One region of the Methylobacterium sp. WL12 genome, then DNA from elsewhere that is predicted to be linked to it. Evidence: riboswitches for the same ligand, from Rfam matches in the RefSeq annotation. Region 1 holds a riboswitch; the other holds the start of a gene.
The links. A riboswitch is a leader RNA that binds a small molecule or an ion and turns the genes downstream of it on or off. The one in region 1 is predicted to bind thiamine pyrophosphate.

Region 2: it holds a riboswitch for thiamine pyrophosphate, as region 1 does, so the genes downstream of both, thiO (glycine oxidase ThiO) here and thiC (phosphomethylpyrimidine synthase ThiC) in region 1, are expected to answer to the same signal.

The regions. Positions count from the first base shown of each region.
Region 1 is NZ_VRUW01000001.1:221,981-231,654, forward strand. Features, by position in the region: gene FV226_RS01090 (sensor domain-containing diguanylate cyclase) at 1-1,265, opposite strand, end outside; gene FV226_RS01095 (transglycosylase domain-containing protein) at 1,455-3,656, opposite strand; gene FV226_RS01100 (PilZ domain-containing protein) at 3,933-4,184, shown strand; gene FV226_RS01105 (acyltransferase family protein) at 4,222-5,307, opposite strand; gene FV226_RS01110 (HNH endonuclease) at 5,482-5,850, opposite strand; gene FV226_RS01115 (alpha/beta hydrolase) at 5,917-6,753, opposite strand; TPP riboswitch at 6,872-6,980, shown strand; gene thiC (phosphomethylpyrimidine synthase ThiC) at 7,055-8,944, shown strand; gene FV226_RS01125 (hypothetical protein) at 9,114-9,488, shown strand.
Region 2 is NZ_VRUW01000001.1:27,053-33,282, forward strand. Features, by position in the region: gene FV226_RS00110 (alpha-E domain-containing protein) at 1-161, shown strand, start outside; gene FV226_RS00115 (transglutaminase family protein) at 369-1,196, shown strand; gene FV226_RS00120 (peptidase) at 1,227-1,979, shown strand; gene FV226_RS00125 (thiamine phosphate synthase) at 2,208-2,846, opposite strand; gene FV226_RS00130 (thiazole synthase) at 2,833-3,633, opposite strand; gene thiS (sulfur carrier protein ThiS) at 3,637-3,849, opposite strand; gene thiO (glycine oxidase ThiO) at 3,846-4,991, opposite strand; TPP riboswitch at 5,136-5,264, opposite strand; gene FV226_RS00145 (TIGR02281 family clan AA aspartic protease) at 5,478-5,981, shown strand; gene FV226_RS00150 (adenylate/guanylate cyclase domain-containing protein) at 5,984-6,230, opposite strand, start outside.

The sequences.
Region 1 (9,674 bases):
ACGCACGCGGCCAGGGCCTGGAGGACCGCGTCGCCGCGGTGATGGCCGAAATGGTCGTTGAACCGCTTGAAGTGGTCGGCGTCGAGCAGCAGCAGCGCGATCGGCTCCCGATGGCGCACGGCGCGCTGCCAGGCTTCGTCGAGGGCCGCGTCGTAGCGGCGGCGGTTGGGCAGGCCGGTGAGGCTGTCGGTGAGCGCGAGGCGCGACAGCTCGGCGTTGGCGGTGCGCGCGGAATCCTCCGCCACCGTGCGCTGGGTCATCTCCCGGTGGAGCACCAGCATCGAGCCCAGGGTGACGCAGATCAGGCCCAGGATCAGCGCCGCGATCCAAAGCGCCTTCGAAAGCCAGACGGCGCGGATGCTGTCGACGCCGGTCGAGACGTTGACGACGAGCGGCAGGCCTTCGAGGTTGGCGAAGGCGTAGAGGCGGTCCTTGCCGTCGAGCGTGGAGGTGCCGACGAACATCCCGCGCCGCTCCTCGCGGTGCCGCAGGAAGGCCGGCCCGTCCGCGACGTTGCGCCCGACGTAGCCTGCCCCGTAGGGATGCCGCAGCATCAGCGTCCCGTCCTGGTGGAAGACGTTGATGTGGGCGCCCGGATCGATCCGCAGCCGTGCGAACTGCGACTGGAAGTACGACAGGTGGATCGCCCCACTCACCATCCCCCCGAACGTGCCGTCCGCCTTCACGATCGGCCGGCTCAGGCCCATGATCGACCGGCCCGAGATGCGCGACGTCCGCGGGCCGGTGATCACCAGCCCGGCCTGCGGGTCGGCCTTCAGGCGCTGGAACTCGGGCAGGTCGGCGACCGAGTGGCGGCTCGTGGTCTCCGGGTCCGAGGTGATCTGGACCTGGCCGGAGGAGTCGACCAGGGCGATGACGCCGAGGCCCGCCGCCGAGGCGGCGTTGTCGAACAGCACCTCGCGCCGCAGGTCGGGCGGCAGCTCGATCAGGTTCGGCTGGGTGGCGCGGACGGCGGCGGCCTGGAGCGACAGGTCGTACATCACGACGTTGCGGGACACGGCCTCCTCGATCATGCCGAGCAGGTTCTGTGCGTTCGTCTCGGCGCGCCGCCACGCGCCGTCGCGCAGGTCGTAGATCAGGTAGGCGCCGAGGATCGCGAGGCAGGCGGTGACGCCGATGCCGAACCGGGCGATCAACAGGGAGGCACGGTCCTTCCGCAGGGGCGCCGTCGCGGCGGACGCCAGGTCGGCGAGCACCGACCTGGAAAGCTTCGCCTTGCTGGCAAACATCGATTTGGCAGACATCGACCGCGGACCCAAACTCGAAGCCTCACGACGATGATGCAAGCGAGAGAAGTATTTTAGCCTAACGCGCCCAATCTGTAGTAGAAAGACTGATCAACATGCTGAACGCTTCGTCAATCGCAAGTCCGGCGCACCCCTCTGACGTTGCAAGCGATGCCGGCGAGGCCTTTCCGAGGCCTACACCGACGATCAATCGCCGAGGCCGAACAGCTTCTCGATGAAGTTCCGGTCGTCCGCGTCGCGGGCCGCCGGACGCCGCGCGGCTGTGGCCCGGGGTGCCGGGGCGGGTGCGGGCGGCTCGCCGAAGATCTGCCCGAGGATGTTGCCCGGGTTCGGCGCGCTCGCCACCGAGGCCGTCGTCTCGGGCGCCTTGCGCCAGCGGTTGAGGCCGGGCAGCGGCACCGGCGTCTGACCCTTCAGGGCGACGCTCATGTAGGTCTTCCAGATCTCCACCGGCAGGTTGCCGCCGGACGCCTTCTTGGTCGGCTCGCCGTCGTCGTTGCCGAGCCAGATCCCGGTGACCAGGCTGCCGGAATAGCCGATGAACCAGGCATCGCGGAAATCCTGGCTGGTGCCGGTCTTGCCGGCCAGATCCCAGCCGGGGATGTCGCCCTTCTTGGCGGTGCCGATCACGAAGGTCTCGTGCATCATCGCGTTCATCATGCCGACGGCGTTCGGATCGATGACGCGACCGAGGCCGCCTTCGCCGCGCTTGTACAGGACCTTGCCGTCGACGCCCTTCACCCCGGCGACGACGTAGGGGATCACCCCCGTGCCGCCGTTGGCGAAGGCACCGTAGGCCCCGACCATCTCCAGCGGCGTCACCTCCGAGGTGCCGAGCGCGATCGAGCCGTTGGCCTGCAGCGGCGAGGTGATGCCGAGCCGCTGCGCCGTCTGCACCACCGCCTTGGCTCCGACCTCCTGGCCGAGGCGCACGGCGACCGTGTTGAGCGACAGGGCGAGCGCGGTGCGCAGGGTGACCGGTCCCTCGTACTGGTGCGAATAGTTCTCGGGCTGCCAGTTGCCGATCTTGATCGGCGCGTCCTCCTTGACCGTGTCCGGCGTCGCCCCGCGCTCGACCGCGGCGAGGTAGACGAACGGCTTGAACGAGGAGCCCGGCTGGCGCTTGGCCGTGGTGGCGCGGTTGAACTGGCTCTGCGCGTAGTCGCGCCCGCCGATCAGCGCGCGGATCGCGCCGTCCGGCCGCATCGAGACGAGCGCGCCCTGGCCGACGTTGTAGCGCCCGCCCTTGGCGTTGAGCTCGTCGACGAGCGCCTTCTCGGCGGTCGCCTGCAGGGTGGTGTCGATCGTGGTCTGGACGACGATGTCGCCCTCGATCGTGCCGACGAAGTCGTCGAGCACGTCCATCACCAGGTCGGCGACGTAGTTCGCCGAGCCGCCGCCGCGGCTGCTCGCCGGGCGCGCCGGCTGGGCGAGCGCGACCTTGGCGTCCTGGGCGGTGATGAAGCCGAGCTCCTGCATCGCCGCGACGACCTGGGCGGCGCGCGCCTGGGCTGCCGGCAGGTTGCGGTTCGGCGCCAGCCGCGAGGGGGCCTGGACGAGGCCGCCGAGCATCGCGGCTTCCGCGACGCTGACGTTCTTGGCCGGCTTGCCGAAGTAGCGCTGCGCCGCCGCCTCGACGCCGTAGGCGCCGGCTCCGAAATAGACCCGGTTCAGATAGAGCTCGAGCAGCTCGTCCTTGGTGTACTTGTGCTCCAGCCAGAGGGCGAGGATCGCCTCCTGGATCTTTCGCGAGGCCGAGCGCTCGGGGGTGAGGAACAGGTTCTTGGCGAGCTGCTGCGTCAGCGTCGAGCCGCCCTGGGCGACGCCGCGGCGCGTCAGGTTCTGGCCGATGGCGCGCAGGATGCCGACCGGGTCGACGCCGAAATGACTATAGAAGCGCCTGTCCTCGATCGCCACGAAGGCGCGCGGAAGGTAGGTCGGCAGCTCCTTGATGCCGACGACGCGGCCGCCGGTCTCGCCGCGGTTGGCGAGCAGCGAGCCGTCGGATGCCAGGATGGCGATGTTCGGCGGGCGCTTGGGCACCGCGAGCTGGTCGATCGGCGGCAGCTGCGAGGCGTGGTAGGCGATGAGGCCGGCGATGCCGACCACCGCCCATAGGCCGAGCACCCACCCGGCGTAGACGAGGCGCCCGAGCAGGGATCGCCTGCGGACCTTCTTGCCCCCGCTGCGGCGCGCGCCGCTTTTTGCTGCGGGCTTCGCCCGGCGGCTGCCCTTGTCCTCGCCGTCCCGAACTCTGCTCGCCACGCCGCCTCCCGGGCGATCGTCCCGCGACAGGCGCAGGTCCGCGCCGCCCCGACCTGCGCCGCGCCCTTCGGGCACGTCGAAGTTCGGTTCGCCCCGGCCGTCCCGTCCGCGTCCGTTCGCCATGCGTCCCGTCTGTCCTGAGGCCCCGTGGGCACGCGCGACGCGAAGGCTGCGCGCGGCGATCGTCGGAGGCCCGGTTCCGCACGGTAAATGCGGCGGGTTTAAGGGATGTTAACCGCCGATTTTCAGAAGTCGTTGAGGATCAGGCATTTGGGCTGGGCCGGCAGGATTCTCCCGGGATCCGCGGTGGCGCGCCGACGGTCTGCGCTCGGCCGCTTGGGGCATTTGCTAAGCCTCGGCGCGCATGATGCGCTCCGCCTCCAATCCTCGGGTGATGCCATGAGCGACAATCGACGCAACACCCCGCGCAAGGATGCCTTCCAGGTCGCGAGCCTGTTCGCCGAGAGTGGTGCGGACGCGCAGGAATGTCTCGTCTGGGACGTGTCGGCGACCGGCGCTCAGCTCGAGCTTGCGCCCGAGGTCGTCGTGCCGGACCGGTTCACGCTGCAGGTGACCGCCTACGAGCCGCCGCGGCGCTGCCGCGTCGTGCGGCGCGAGGGCCGCCGCCTGGGGGTGTGTTTCGAAGGCTGAGGCCTGAGGACGCTGCGATGGCCTCGGACGGGGCAGATCAGGCCGCCTGAAGCGCCGGCGCCTGCGAGTTCGCTGCGGTCGCGATGTGGAACGCCTTCGGACGGACGAACAGGACGCGAAGCGCGGTGCCGCGCACCGCACGCTCCAGCGCCAGCGGCACGATCACGGCGACCGCCATCACCGTCAGGCTGGCGAGCCCGACGTCGGCGATCAGCCCGGCCTTGACCAGCAGCGTCCGCGTCGCGGCCATCGGCAGGAAGAACGCCAGATAGATCACGATCGAGCGCCGTCCGCAGGCGCGCAAGGAAGTGGCGACCGGCCCGCCGGCCGCCGTCAGGAGCGCCGCGCCCGAGACGATGGCGAGGGCGCCGGCTCCGCCTACGATCAGGGCGACCACCGGCAGACTGGCCAGGGTCGGGTAGCCGGGAAGGCTCGACGGCGTGAAGGCGAGCCACGCCTCGATGCCCGCCCAGAGTAGCAGGAACGTGCAGGCGATGCGCGGGGCCGCCGCCGCCCGGTCGGCCAGGGCGAAGATGCGATCGGCGAAGACGTACCCGGCCAGGAAGTAGACGTAGCGGGCGCAGAACTCCTCCGCGAGGTAGGATGGGGTGGCGATGGGCACGACCTGCAGCAGCGCGGCGCCGGCCAGCAGCACCGCGGGCGGCACGCGACGCAGCATCTTGGTCGCGACCGAGAACACCGCGAGCAGGTAGATGAACCATAGGGTCGAGTACGGCTCGACCAGTGCGTTCAGGAGGTGGGTGGCGAAGGCGCCGGGGCCGGCCTCGCCGACGATCGCCGGGTATTTCGCCAGCGACTGGATCACGACCCAGAGCCCGTAGAAATACGCGAAGTGCACCACGCGCCGGTCGGCGAACAGGCGCCACGGGCGATCGATCACCCGTCCGAGGAACAGGCCCGACAGCAGGAAGAAGTCAGGGATGCGGAACGGCTTGGCGAAAGTCACCACCGTGTGGAGGAACCCCTCGCCCTCCATCGCCGCCCCGGTCCCCAGGGTGGAATGCATCATCACCACGAGGAGGATGCAGATGCCCTTGGCGACGTCGACCCAGGCGAGACGCAGCGCCTCCGCCGGCACAGCCGCGCCCGCCTCCCCAAACATCGCCGCCTCCCGAACGTTGCGCGGACGCAACCCTGAAGCGAGACCCGTAAAGGCCGCCTGAGCCGGCTGGCGCCATCGCGCAACATGGCGAACGAGGGGTAAACCGAGGGCGCCTGCGGGGCGGGACCAGATCCGGCGCTGGTCAGCTCTTGCTGTGGTCAGCTCTTTCTGTGGTCAGCTCTTGCGCTTGGCCGCGCGGCGGTCGCGCGTCATCCGCGTGGCGGCGTGGAAGTCATCGGGCTTGGTCCGCACCCAGGCGATGAAGCGGGCGATCTCCGGTTCGGCCCGCAGCGCGGCCACGTCGGCGAGCCGGCGTGCGAGTTCGGCTTCGCTGTGGCGGGCATGGATCGCCGAGTGGCAAACCTGATGCAGCCGGACCGTAATGCCGTGGGTGCCTCCCTTCAGCTTCGGCACGAGGTGGTGCAGGCTCGACCGGGCGCGCGGCGGGATCGGCCGCTCGCAGAGCGGGCAGATCACCGGTTCAGGGCTGCGGGCCCACGGGTCTGGTTCATCCTCGCGCCAGCGCCGTTCGCGTCGCCCCAAAGCCCCGTCTCCCTCCACATCCGCGCCCTCCAGAATATGGGATCGGCGCAAATTCGGGGCGCGGCGTCACGGCGTCGCTGCGGCGGGCGTCGGGCATGCTGCGCGAAGGGAATCGCCGAACATCGTCTCGGCCAGCCGGTCTCGGGTACCGAGCACCGAGACGTGGTCGCCCGCCACAGACTCGAAGCGCGCGCCCTCCCCCGCCGCCGTCGCAAGCCGGCGCCCGAGCTTCACCGGGACGACGCCGTCCTCGGTGCCGTGGACGATCAGCACCGGGCCGCCGGCCCGGGCGATGCGCGCGTCGGAGCGCCAGGTATCGCGGAGGAGGAAGGTCGGCGCGTAGGGGAAGGCGAGGCGGACGATGCCGGGCAGCGAATCGAAGGGCGCCTCCAGGTAGAGCCCGAGATGCGGCACCCGCTCGGCCACCGCGACCGCGACCGCCGCACCGAGGGAATGGCCGTGCAGCAGGATCGGGGCGCCGGGCGCGCGCCGTACGGCTTCGGCCACCGCCGCGAGCCCGTCGGCGATCAGCCCGTCCTCGCTCGGCGCGCCGGTCGAACCCGGATACCCGCGATAAGAGATCGCCAGCACGCCCCAGCCGGCGGTGGACCAAGGAGGGGCGGAGAACCGCGCCGCGGCAGGCTCGGGCCGCGAGCCGTTGCCGTGGAAGCTGACCACGACGCCGCATCCCGGCCGCGGCGCGCGCCACAGGGCGTGCAGGCGCTCGTCGTCGGCGGTGAGCAGGGACAGGGCTTGCGTGCCCGGCGGCACAGGCAGCCGCGCCCGCGGGCCGGCGATGAAGGCGCCGGGATAGATCAGGCTGCGCTGGAACAGGCCGAGCGCCCCGAGCATCAACGCGAACAGGCCGAGCGCGGCGGCCGCCAGGACGAGCAGGATTCGCATGGGGCTCCGTCGCGTTTCCCGCGGGACCCTACACCGATCCGAGACGACGTCGGCATCCGTCCGTTTCCGCCTGATCCGGCCGGCGCATTGACAAAGTCCGGCGGCCCGCGGAGATTCGAACCATTCCGAGGGGGGCCCCACGACCGGGGGCTGAGAGTGGACGCGACGTCCTGACCCTTGAACCTGATCCGGCTCGTACCGGCGGAGGGACGGGAACCTGCGGCGCCTCATCCGGCGCCCGCCGCTTCATCGCATCTCCGTCGCGGCGCGCCGCATCGCCCCAATGCCGGGAGATCCGACGATGAATGCGCCCGTCCTGTCCAAAGACGTCAAAGGTAGCCCCGAGACCGTGACCACGGGTCCGGTCACCGGTTCGCACAAGGTCTACGCGAGCGTGGCCGGCCGGGAGGACATCCGGGTGCCGTTCCGCGAGATCGTGCTCACCGACCCGAACGAGCCGGCGGTGCGGGTCTACGACCCGTCCGGCCCCTACACCGAGACCAACGCCCGCATCGATCTCGCCAAGGGCCTGCCGCCGGTGCGCGACGCCTGGATCGCCAAGCGCGGCTACGCCGCCGTGCAGCCGCGCGTCGTCAAGCCCGAGGACAACGGGTTCGTGCCCGCCGACAAGCTCGTGGCCCCCTGCCCCGCCGAGCGGACCATCCGCAAGGCGGAGCCCGGCCAGATGGTGACCCAGTACGAGTTCGCCCGCGCCGGGATCGTCACCGAGGAGATGATCTACGTCGCCCACCGCGAGAACCTCTGCCGCGAGCAGATGCTAGACCGAGCGCATGCCGCGCTCGCCGACGGCGAGAGCTTCGGCGCCTCGGTGCCGCCGTTCATCACCCCCGAATTCGTGCGCGACGAGGTCGCGCGCGGCCGGGCGATCATCCCGGCCAACATCAACCACACCGAGCTGGAGCCGATGGCGATCGGCCGGAACTTCCTGGTGAAGATCAACGCCAACATCGGCAACTCGGCCGTGACCTCCTCGGCGGCGGAAGAGGTCGAGAAGCTGGTCTGGTCGATCCGCTGGGGCGCCGACACGGTCATGGACCTCTCGACCGGCCGCAACATCCACAACATCCGCTCGTGGATCATCCGCAACTCGCCGGTCCCGATCGGCACGGTGCCGATCTACCAGGCGCTGGAGAAGGTCGGCGGCGACCCGCTCAAGCTCGACTGGGAGGTGTTCAAGGACACGCTCATCGAGCAGGCCGAGCAGGGCATCGACTACTTCACCATTCACGCGGGCGTGCGCCTCGCCCACGTGCCGCTCACCGCGCGGCGCGTCACCGGCATCGTCTCGCGCGGCGGCTCGATCATGGCGCGCTGGTGCCTGGCCGGGCACCGCGAATCGTTCCTCTACGAGCGCTTCGAGGAGATCTGCGACATCTGCCGCGCCTACGACGTCTCGTTCTCGCTAGGCGACGGCCTGCGGCCCGGCTCGATCGCCGACGCCAACGACGCGGCGCAGTTCGCCGAGCTCGAGACCCTGGGCGAGCTCACCAAGATCGCCTGGAACAAGGGCTGCCAGACCATGATCGAAGGGCCAGGGCATGTGCCGATGCACAAGGTCAAGGTCAACATGGAGAAGCAGCTCGCCGAGTGCGGCGAGGCGCCGTTCTACACCCTCGGTCCGCTGACCACCGACATCGCGCCGGGCTACGACCACATCACCTCCGGCATCGGCGCGGCGATGATCGGCTGGTTCGGCTGCGCGATGCTCTGCTACGTCACGCCGAAGGAGCACCTCGGCCTGCCGAACCGCGACGACGTGAAGACCGGGGTGATCACCTACAAGATCGCCGCGCATGCCGCGGACCTCGCCAAGGGCCACCCGGCGGCGCAGCTGCGCGACGACGCCTTGTCGAAGGCGCGCTTCGACTTCCGCTGGGAGGACCAGTTCAACCTGGGCCTCGACCCGGACACGGCCCGCGCCTACCACGACGAGACCCTGCCCAAGGACGCCCACAAGGTCGCGCATTTCTGCTCGATGTGCGGGCCAAAGTTCTGCTCGATGAAGATCACGCAGGACCTGCGCGCCGAGGTGCTGGCGATGGAGGCTGCGGGCGAGGTGCTGAACACCGCACCGATCCTGACGAGCGCCGAGCGCGAGGCCGGGATGGCGGAGAAGTCCCGCGAGTTCCTGGCCGAGGGCGGCAAGCTCTACGTCGACGCCGCCGAGTAGCAGTATGGGCGAACGGTCCGCTTCGACCGTTCGTTAAAAGTCTTCCGACATCGTTGCCGGTCCGTTCAACCTGGCGGACGGCAACGGTGCAGGGGACGCAAGTCTTAAGGTCTCCTTCACGCGGCGGACCTTTGCTGGACCTCATCAGCAATGTGATGAGGAGCGTGCCATGCGCGTATCCGGCCCGAGTCCGATAGCCTCCACTCCGCCGCCCTCCCCCGCCCCGGCGGTGGCGGCGAACGATCCGCGGGCGGCACCCAGCCCTCCGCTCGATCCCGCAGTCCGCCTCGACATCCGCGTCGACGGCCGGTCTCCCGCAGCTGTCCAGAATCCGAAGCCGGTCGAGACACCGCCGGCCGGGAAGACCGAGCGTCGGGTGACCGTCGACGCCGACACGAAAAGCATCGTCTACCAAGTCATCGATTCGAGCTACGGGAACGTCGTCGTCCAGTTGCCTGATCCGGCGGTCCTCAAGAGCCGTGCCTACGCGGAAGCCGCGGCGGCCAAAGCCCAGGCCGAGCGGCCCGTCGACCGCACCGCCTGAGGCGCGAACCGGACACGACGAACGCACTGATCGGAAACGAGAAAGGCCGGGCTCCAGGAGCCCGGCCTTTCTCGTTTCCACCTGCCGATTGCGTCGCCCAACCCGTCGGCGCAAGCCCAGATCCGAGGAGCCAAATTCGCCTTGCGGCCACGAAAATGGCCCCCGGAGCCGAAAGCCACAGGGGTC
Region 2 (6,230 bases), 200 kb from region 1:
GCCGCGGCGCGAGCCAGCGCCTCGCGAGCAACCTGCTCGCGCGCCTGGAAAGCGAGGAGATCGACCGGGTCTTCGCCTCGGGGCTGCATGAGTTCGTGATCGCGTTCATCGGCGAGAACAACAAGGTCGGCGCCGCGATCGCGGACCAGTATCTCGGCTGAAGCGCCGAGGTCCGCGGAAGACGTGGCGATTCGGCTTCCAAGGACGCGGGCTCGGTTGCACCCGACCGCGGAACGTCGTGTAGAACGTGGCACCGGGGCCGCGCGAGGCTCCGACCGTCGGCACCGCCGAGATGGGCGGAGGCGGGACGGCGAAGGCAAAGCCGGCACGAATCACGCCGGCAGAGGCAAGACGGGCAGAATCGACGCATGCGCATCCGCGTGGTCCACGAGACCATCTACAGCTACGAGCAACCGGCACGCGGGCTGATCCAGGTCCTGCGCATGACGCCGCGCGACCACGACGGCCAGTACGTCCGCCGCTGGCGTATCGAGCCGTCGGTCGACGGCCGGCTCACCGAGCGAGAGGACGGCTACGGCAACGTCGTGCACTGGTTCACGCCGGATCAGGCCTCCGACGCCCTGGTGATCCGGGTGACCGGCGAGGTCGACACCCACGAGACCCACGGCATCGTCCGCGGCGCCGTCGAGCGGCTGCCCGAGACGTTCTACCTGCGCGACACCGACCTCGTCCTGCCGAGCCCGGAGATCCAGGCGCTGTCCGACGCGGTCGCCACCGCCGGCGATCCGGCCGCGCTCCCCTTCCTGCACCGCCTGATGGCCGCGGTGCACGCGCACATGAGCTACACGCCGGGCCCTGCCAGCGCCGCCGTGCCCGCGCCGAAGGCCTTCGCGGCGGAGGCCGGCGTGTGCCAGGATTTCGCCCACGTCTTCATCGCCGCCGCCCGGCACCGGGCGATTCCCGCCCGCTACGTCTCCGGATACCACCGTCCGGAGGGAAGCGACGCCGAGCAGCAGACGCCGCACGGCTGGGCCGAAGCGCTGGTGCCCGATCTCGGCTGGGTCGGCTTCGACCCGACCACCGGCGACGCGACGACGGAGGCCTACATCCGCGTCGCCTCCGGCCTTGACTACCTCGGCGCCGCCCCGATCCGCGGCAGCCGCACCGGCGGCGGCACCGAAACGCTGGACGTGAAGCTCCGGGTGGAGCAAGCCCAGGCGGCACCGCAATCCTGACGCGCGCACCTCTTCGAAAAGCCTGATCCCATGACTTACTGCGTCGGCGTCCTTGTCGAGGACGGCCTGGTGATGATCGCCGACACCCGCACCAATGCGGGGCTCGACGACATCTCGACCTATCGCAAGCTCCACCACTTCAACGTGCCGGGCGAGCGGGTGATGATGCTGGCCTCGGCCGGCAACCTCTCGGTGACGCAATCGGTGCTGAGCCTGCTCTCCGAGGGCGTGACCGGCGACGACGGCGAGCCGAAGCTGAAGCTCGTCGAGACGACCACGATGTTCGAGGCGGCCCAGCTCGTCGGCCGTGCCATCCGCCGCGTCCGCGCGATCGAGAAGACCGGATTCGAGGCGGCGGGGCTTCGGTTCTCCGTGTCGCTGCTGTTCGGAGGCCAGATCGGCAGCGAGCCGATGCGGCTGTTCCTGATCTACTCGGCCGGCAACTTCATCGAGTGCAGCACCGACGCGCCCTTCCTGCAGATCGGCGAGCACAAGTACGGCAAGCCGATCCTCGACCGCGCCGTGAAGTTCGAGACCGAGCTCTACGACGCGCTCAAGGTCGGCCTCGTCTCGATGGATTCGACGATGCGCTCGAACCTCGGCGTCGGCCTTCCGATCGACATTGCCCTCGCCCGCCGCAACGCCCTCGACCTCGAGGTCAACCACCGGATCGAAGCCGGCGAGGGCTACTTCCACGACCTGCGCGAACGCTGGTCGGCAGCTTTGCGCGCCGCCCACCGCGCGATCCCGCGCCCGCCCTACGGGCCTGCGCCGACGAAGTAGGTTTGCCGAATCTATTCGCTCCCAATCAGCGACCTCATCCTGAGGTGCTGCAGCGAAGCGGAGGCCTCGAAGGAGGCCTCCAGGTATCGCGCGCGAGCTGGATGGCTCCTTCGAGGCGGCTGATGCCGCACCTCAGGATGAGGGGGTGGGTGGGCGAAACCGATCGAGAGCGGTTTTCGGCGAAACGCCGAGCGGGCAGCCAGGATCCTGCGATCCTTTGATCCTGCCTCAGCGCTCGTCCGAGCGGGTTGCCCAGGCGCTCAAAAGCGCGCGCGTTTCAGCCGCTGGGTCGGCGGCGCGCATCAGGCCGCCCATCACGGCCATACCCGCCGCGCCGTGCCGACGGCATTCGGCGGCGGTGATGATATCGATCCCTCCGAGCGCGATCACCGGAATTCCGATCCGCACAGCTTCGGCGATGGCCCCGATCCCGAGGGCGGGGCCGTAGCCGGGCTTGCTCGCGGTGGGGAAGATCGGGCTCAGCGTCACGTAGTCCGCGCCGCCCTCGGCCGCCTCCGCGACGTCTCGGAGCGTGTGGGCCGAGATGCCGACGAGGGCTGCGCCGACCCGTTGCCGGGCCGCGGCGATGGCGGATCGATCCGTCCCGCCGCCGAGATGGAGTCCGGCGCCGAGGTCGGCCGCGAGGTCGGCGTCGCCGCCGACGGTGAGCAAGCCGCCGGCCTGGCCGACGCGTTCGGCGATCCGCGCCGCCAGCTCCCGCCGCTCGGATGGCGGCAAGTCCTTGTCGCGTAACCAGACCCAGCGACCGCCGCCGTGGAGCACGGCGGCGACGGCCTCCACCAGGGGGCGCGGCCCGTGCCGGTCGGTGACCGCCAACAGGGGCGACGGCAGGCTACGAGCCGACAAGGCCGAGCTGCGGGCTCGACGGCTCGGCCCGGCCGCGTCGGGGAATGCGGCCGGCAAGATACGCGTCGCGTCCCGCTTGGACCGCGCCGCGCATGGCGTAGGCCATGCGGACGGGGTCGTCGGCCTTGGCGACGGCGGTGTTGATCAGGCAGGCGTCGGCCCCAAGCTCCATCGCGATCACCGCGTCGGAGGCCGTGCCGATGCCGGCATCGACGATCACCGGCACGCTCATGCGGCGGCAGATCAGCTCCAGGTTGGCCGGGTTGGCGATGCCCATGCCCGACCCGATGAGCGAGCCCATCGGCATCACTGCGGCGCAGCCGAGGTCGGCGAGCCGTTGGCAGACGATCGGGTCGTCGTTGCAGTATGGCAGCACGACGAAGCCGTCGTCGACGAGGTGGCGGCAGGCCTCGATCAGCTCGGTCACGTCCGGGTACAGCGTCTCGCGGTCGCCGATGACCTCGACCTTGATCCAGTTCGTGTCGAGGGCCTCGCGCGCCAGCTCCGCGGTCATGATCGCGTCGCGCGCGGTCTCGCAGCCGGCGGTGTTGGGCAGGAAGCGACGCCCCTTCAGGATCTTGACCGTGTCCGAGCCGTGGCCCTGGAGCGAAACCCGGCGGATCGAGGCGGTGGCGACTTCGGCCCCCGAGGCCGCGACCGCATCGCGCATGATCACCTGCGTCGGATAGCCGGCCGTGCCGATGAACAGGCGCGAACTCAGCGTGACGCCGGCGACGACGAAGGGGTCGTCGGCCTCCGGACGGAGGGGTGTGAGCGTCTCGAGCATCCTCTAGCCTCCCTGCATGGCGCGTACGATCTCGATGCGGTCGCCGTCCGCGATAGGGGTACGCTCCCAATCGCGACGGCGGACGACGCGGCCGTTGACCGCGATGGCGACCCCCTGCGGATCGGGGCTGCCGGTCTCCTCCGCCGCGTGCGCGAACAACGCGGCGAGGTCGGCGGCCTCGATCTCGCGGGCTTGCCCGTTCACCGTCAGCCTCATGCCGAAGCCCTCACGTCCTGGCTTGCGGTAAACCGCGCGAGGGAGAAATCCCGGGCCACCGCCGGCATCGCGCCCGTGGTGACGAGGGCAGCGATCGCGTCGGCGGTCACCGGGGCGAGCAGGTAGCCGTTGCGATGATGGCCGGTGGCGACGACCAGCCCGGGGGCGATCTCGCCCAGGATCGGCGCGTCGTCGTCCGAGGTCGGGCGGAACCCGCTCCACACCGCCTCGACCTCCATCTCCTCGATGCCGGGCAGCACGCGCCGCGCGCCCTCCAGAAGAGCGTAGAGCCCGCCGGCGGTGACGCCGGGGCGGAAGCCGCAATCCTCCACCGTCGCGCCGACGACGATGCGGCCGTCGCCCTTCGGTGCCATGTGGACCTGCTCGGTCCACACCATGTGCGACAGCGTGCCGGTGCGCGCGGTCGTCTTCAGCGCCAACGATTGGCCCTTGAGCGGGCGGACCGGCAGGGCGAGGTTTTGGGGCAGCAGGCCGCCCTCCCCGCTCCAGGCGCCGGCCGCCAGGATCACGGTGTCGGCCTGCAGAACGCCATTGGCGGTGCGGAGGCCGGTGACGCGCCCGGATGTCCGTTCGAGGGCGACGACCGGGCTGTTCTCGACGAGCGCCACGCTGGCGCCACGGCAGGCCTGCACGAGCGCCGCCATCACCCGGCTGGGATCGACCTGGTGGTCGAGCGGGCAGAACACGCCGGCGGTGACCGAGGGGCGCAGGGCCGGCTCGCGGCGGCGGACCTCGGTGCCCGCGACCCATTCGGCGGCGACGCCCGAGCGGCGCTGCAGGTCGTAGCGGAAGCGCAGGCGCTCGACCTCGTCGCGGCCGATGGCCAATACCAGCGTCCCGTCCTCGCGGTAATCGATGTCGTGGCCGGCGGCCGCTTGGAGCTCGTCGCGGAACCGGGGCCAGCGCCGCAGCGAATCGAGGGCGAGCGGGAGCAGCGGGTCCGAGCCGGGCTCGTGCTCGGCCGCGGGCGCCAGCATGCCGGTGGCGGCGAGGCTCGCGCCGGACCCGATGGTCTCGCGCTCGACGACCGCGACGGACCGACCGGACTGCGCGATGCGCCAGGCGATCGACAGCCCGATCAGGCCGCCGCCGACGATGGCGACGTCGGCGCGGACGGGCAACGTGACGGACGGGTTCGTGCCGCCGTTCGTCCGGCGAACCCCGATCGGTGATGCTGGGTGACGACCCAAAAGATCCTCCGCGTGGTGTCGCAGAGACCGGGCCTGACGCTTCCTTCGAGAAGCTGGTGCGATCCGTCCACGAGGATGACGCCCACGGTCCAATCCCTACGCCGGTGTGAACCGGATCAGGTTCGAAGGATTTCCGCGCCGCGAGCCCTTGCGAACCTGCCAGCGGTTTCTCAGCCCCTTGCCGGGGATCTCCCTGGAACACCGCAGATGTGGTCCCACTGGCCGGCCCGGTCAACCCCGTCAAAAGGGCGAGCGCGCAGGTTGGTCGCCGTCTGTCGTCGTGATGCCGAGACGGTTCGGAAACCCTGTCGGCACGAAAGGCGGCGGGTTTCCGCCGGGTACGCGCGAGGCGCCACGTATCGTTCACCGGTTCCGTGGTGGTCTCCGCCGGTCCCCCTCGGGGCGCGGAGGTTGGCGTTGCGGACGATCCTGTTGCTCTGCGTAGGGGCCGGCCTCGCCGCAGGCGTGCTCGGCGGGGTCGGCGACCGCCTGACTCACCGCAAGGCCGACGCGCGACCGGCGCCCGCGGCGCCGCCATCCTCCTCGGCACCGAGTGCGATCGCCCTCAATGCGGACCGCAGCGGCCACTTCCTCGCCGACGCCCTGGTGGACGGCCGCTCGCTGCGGATGATGGTCGACACCGGCGCCACCGCGTGCAGCTTCACCGAGGAGGCGGCCGCGCGTCTCGGCCTCGTCCTCACGCCGCGCGACTTCACCCAATCGGTGATGACGGCCAACGGCGTTGTGCGGGTCGCCCCGGTGCGCATCGGCATGATCCGGATCGGGCCGGTCACCGTGCGCGACGTCGAAGCGGTGGTCGTGCCCGGCGGCGGCCTCGGCACGAACCTGCTTGGGATGTCGTTCCTCAAGCGGGTGCGCGACTTCAGCATCGCCGGCGGCACGCTGACGCTGCGGGGCTGAGATCAGCCCTGGCGGCGATGCGGCTTCGGACGCGGCCGGTAGACCATCATCGGCTCGGAAAAGCCGTCGAGGACATGCTCGCCGAGCGGCACCGGATCGCCCCACAGGAAGTCGACGAAGGGCTTCGACATCAGCAGCGGCTCGCCCAGCGTCTTGTTGAGCCGGGCGATGCGGCTCGCCATGTTCACGTCGCGGCCGATGACGGTGAAATCGAGCCGCGTGCCCGAGCCGACGTTGCCGTAGGCGGCC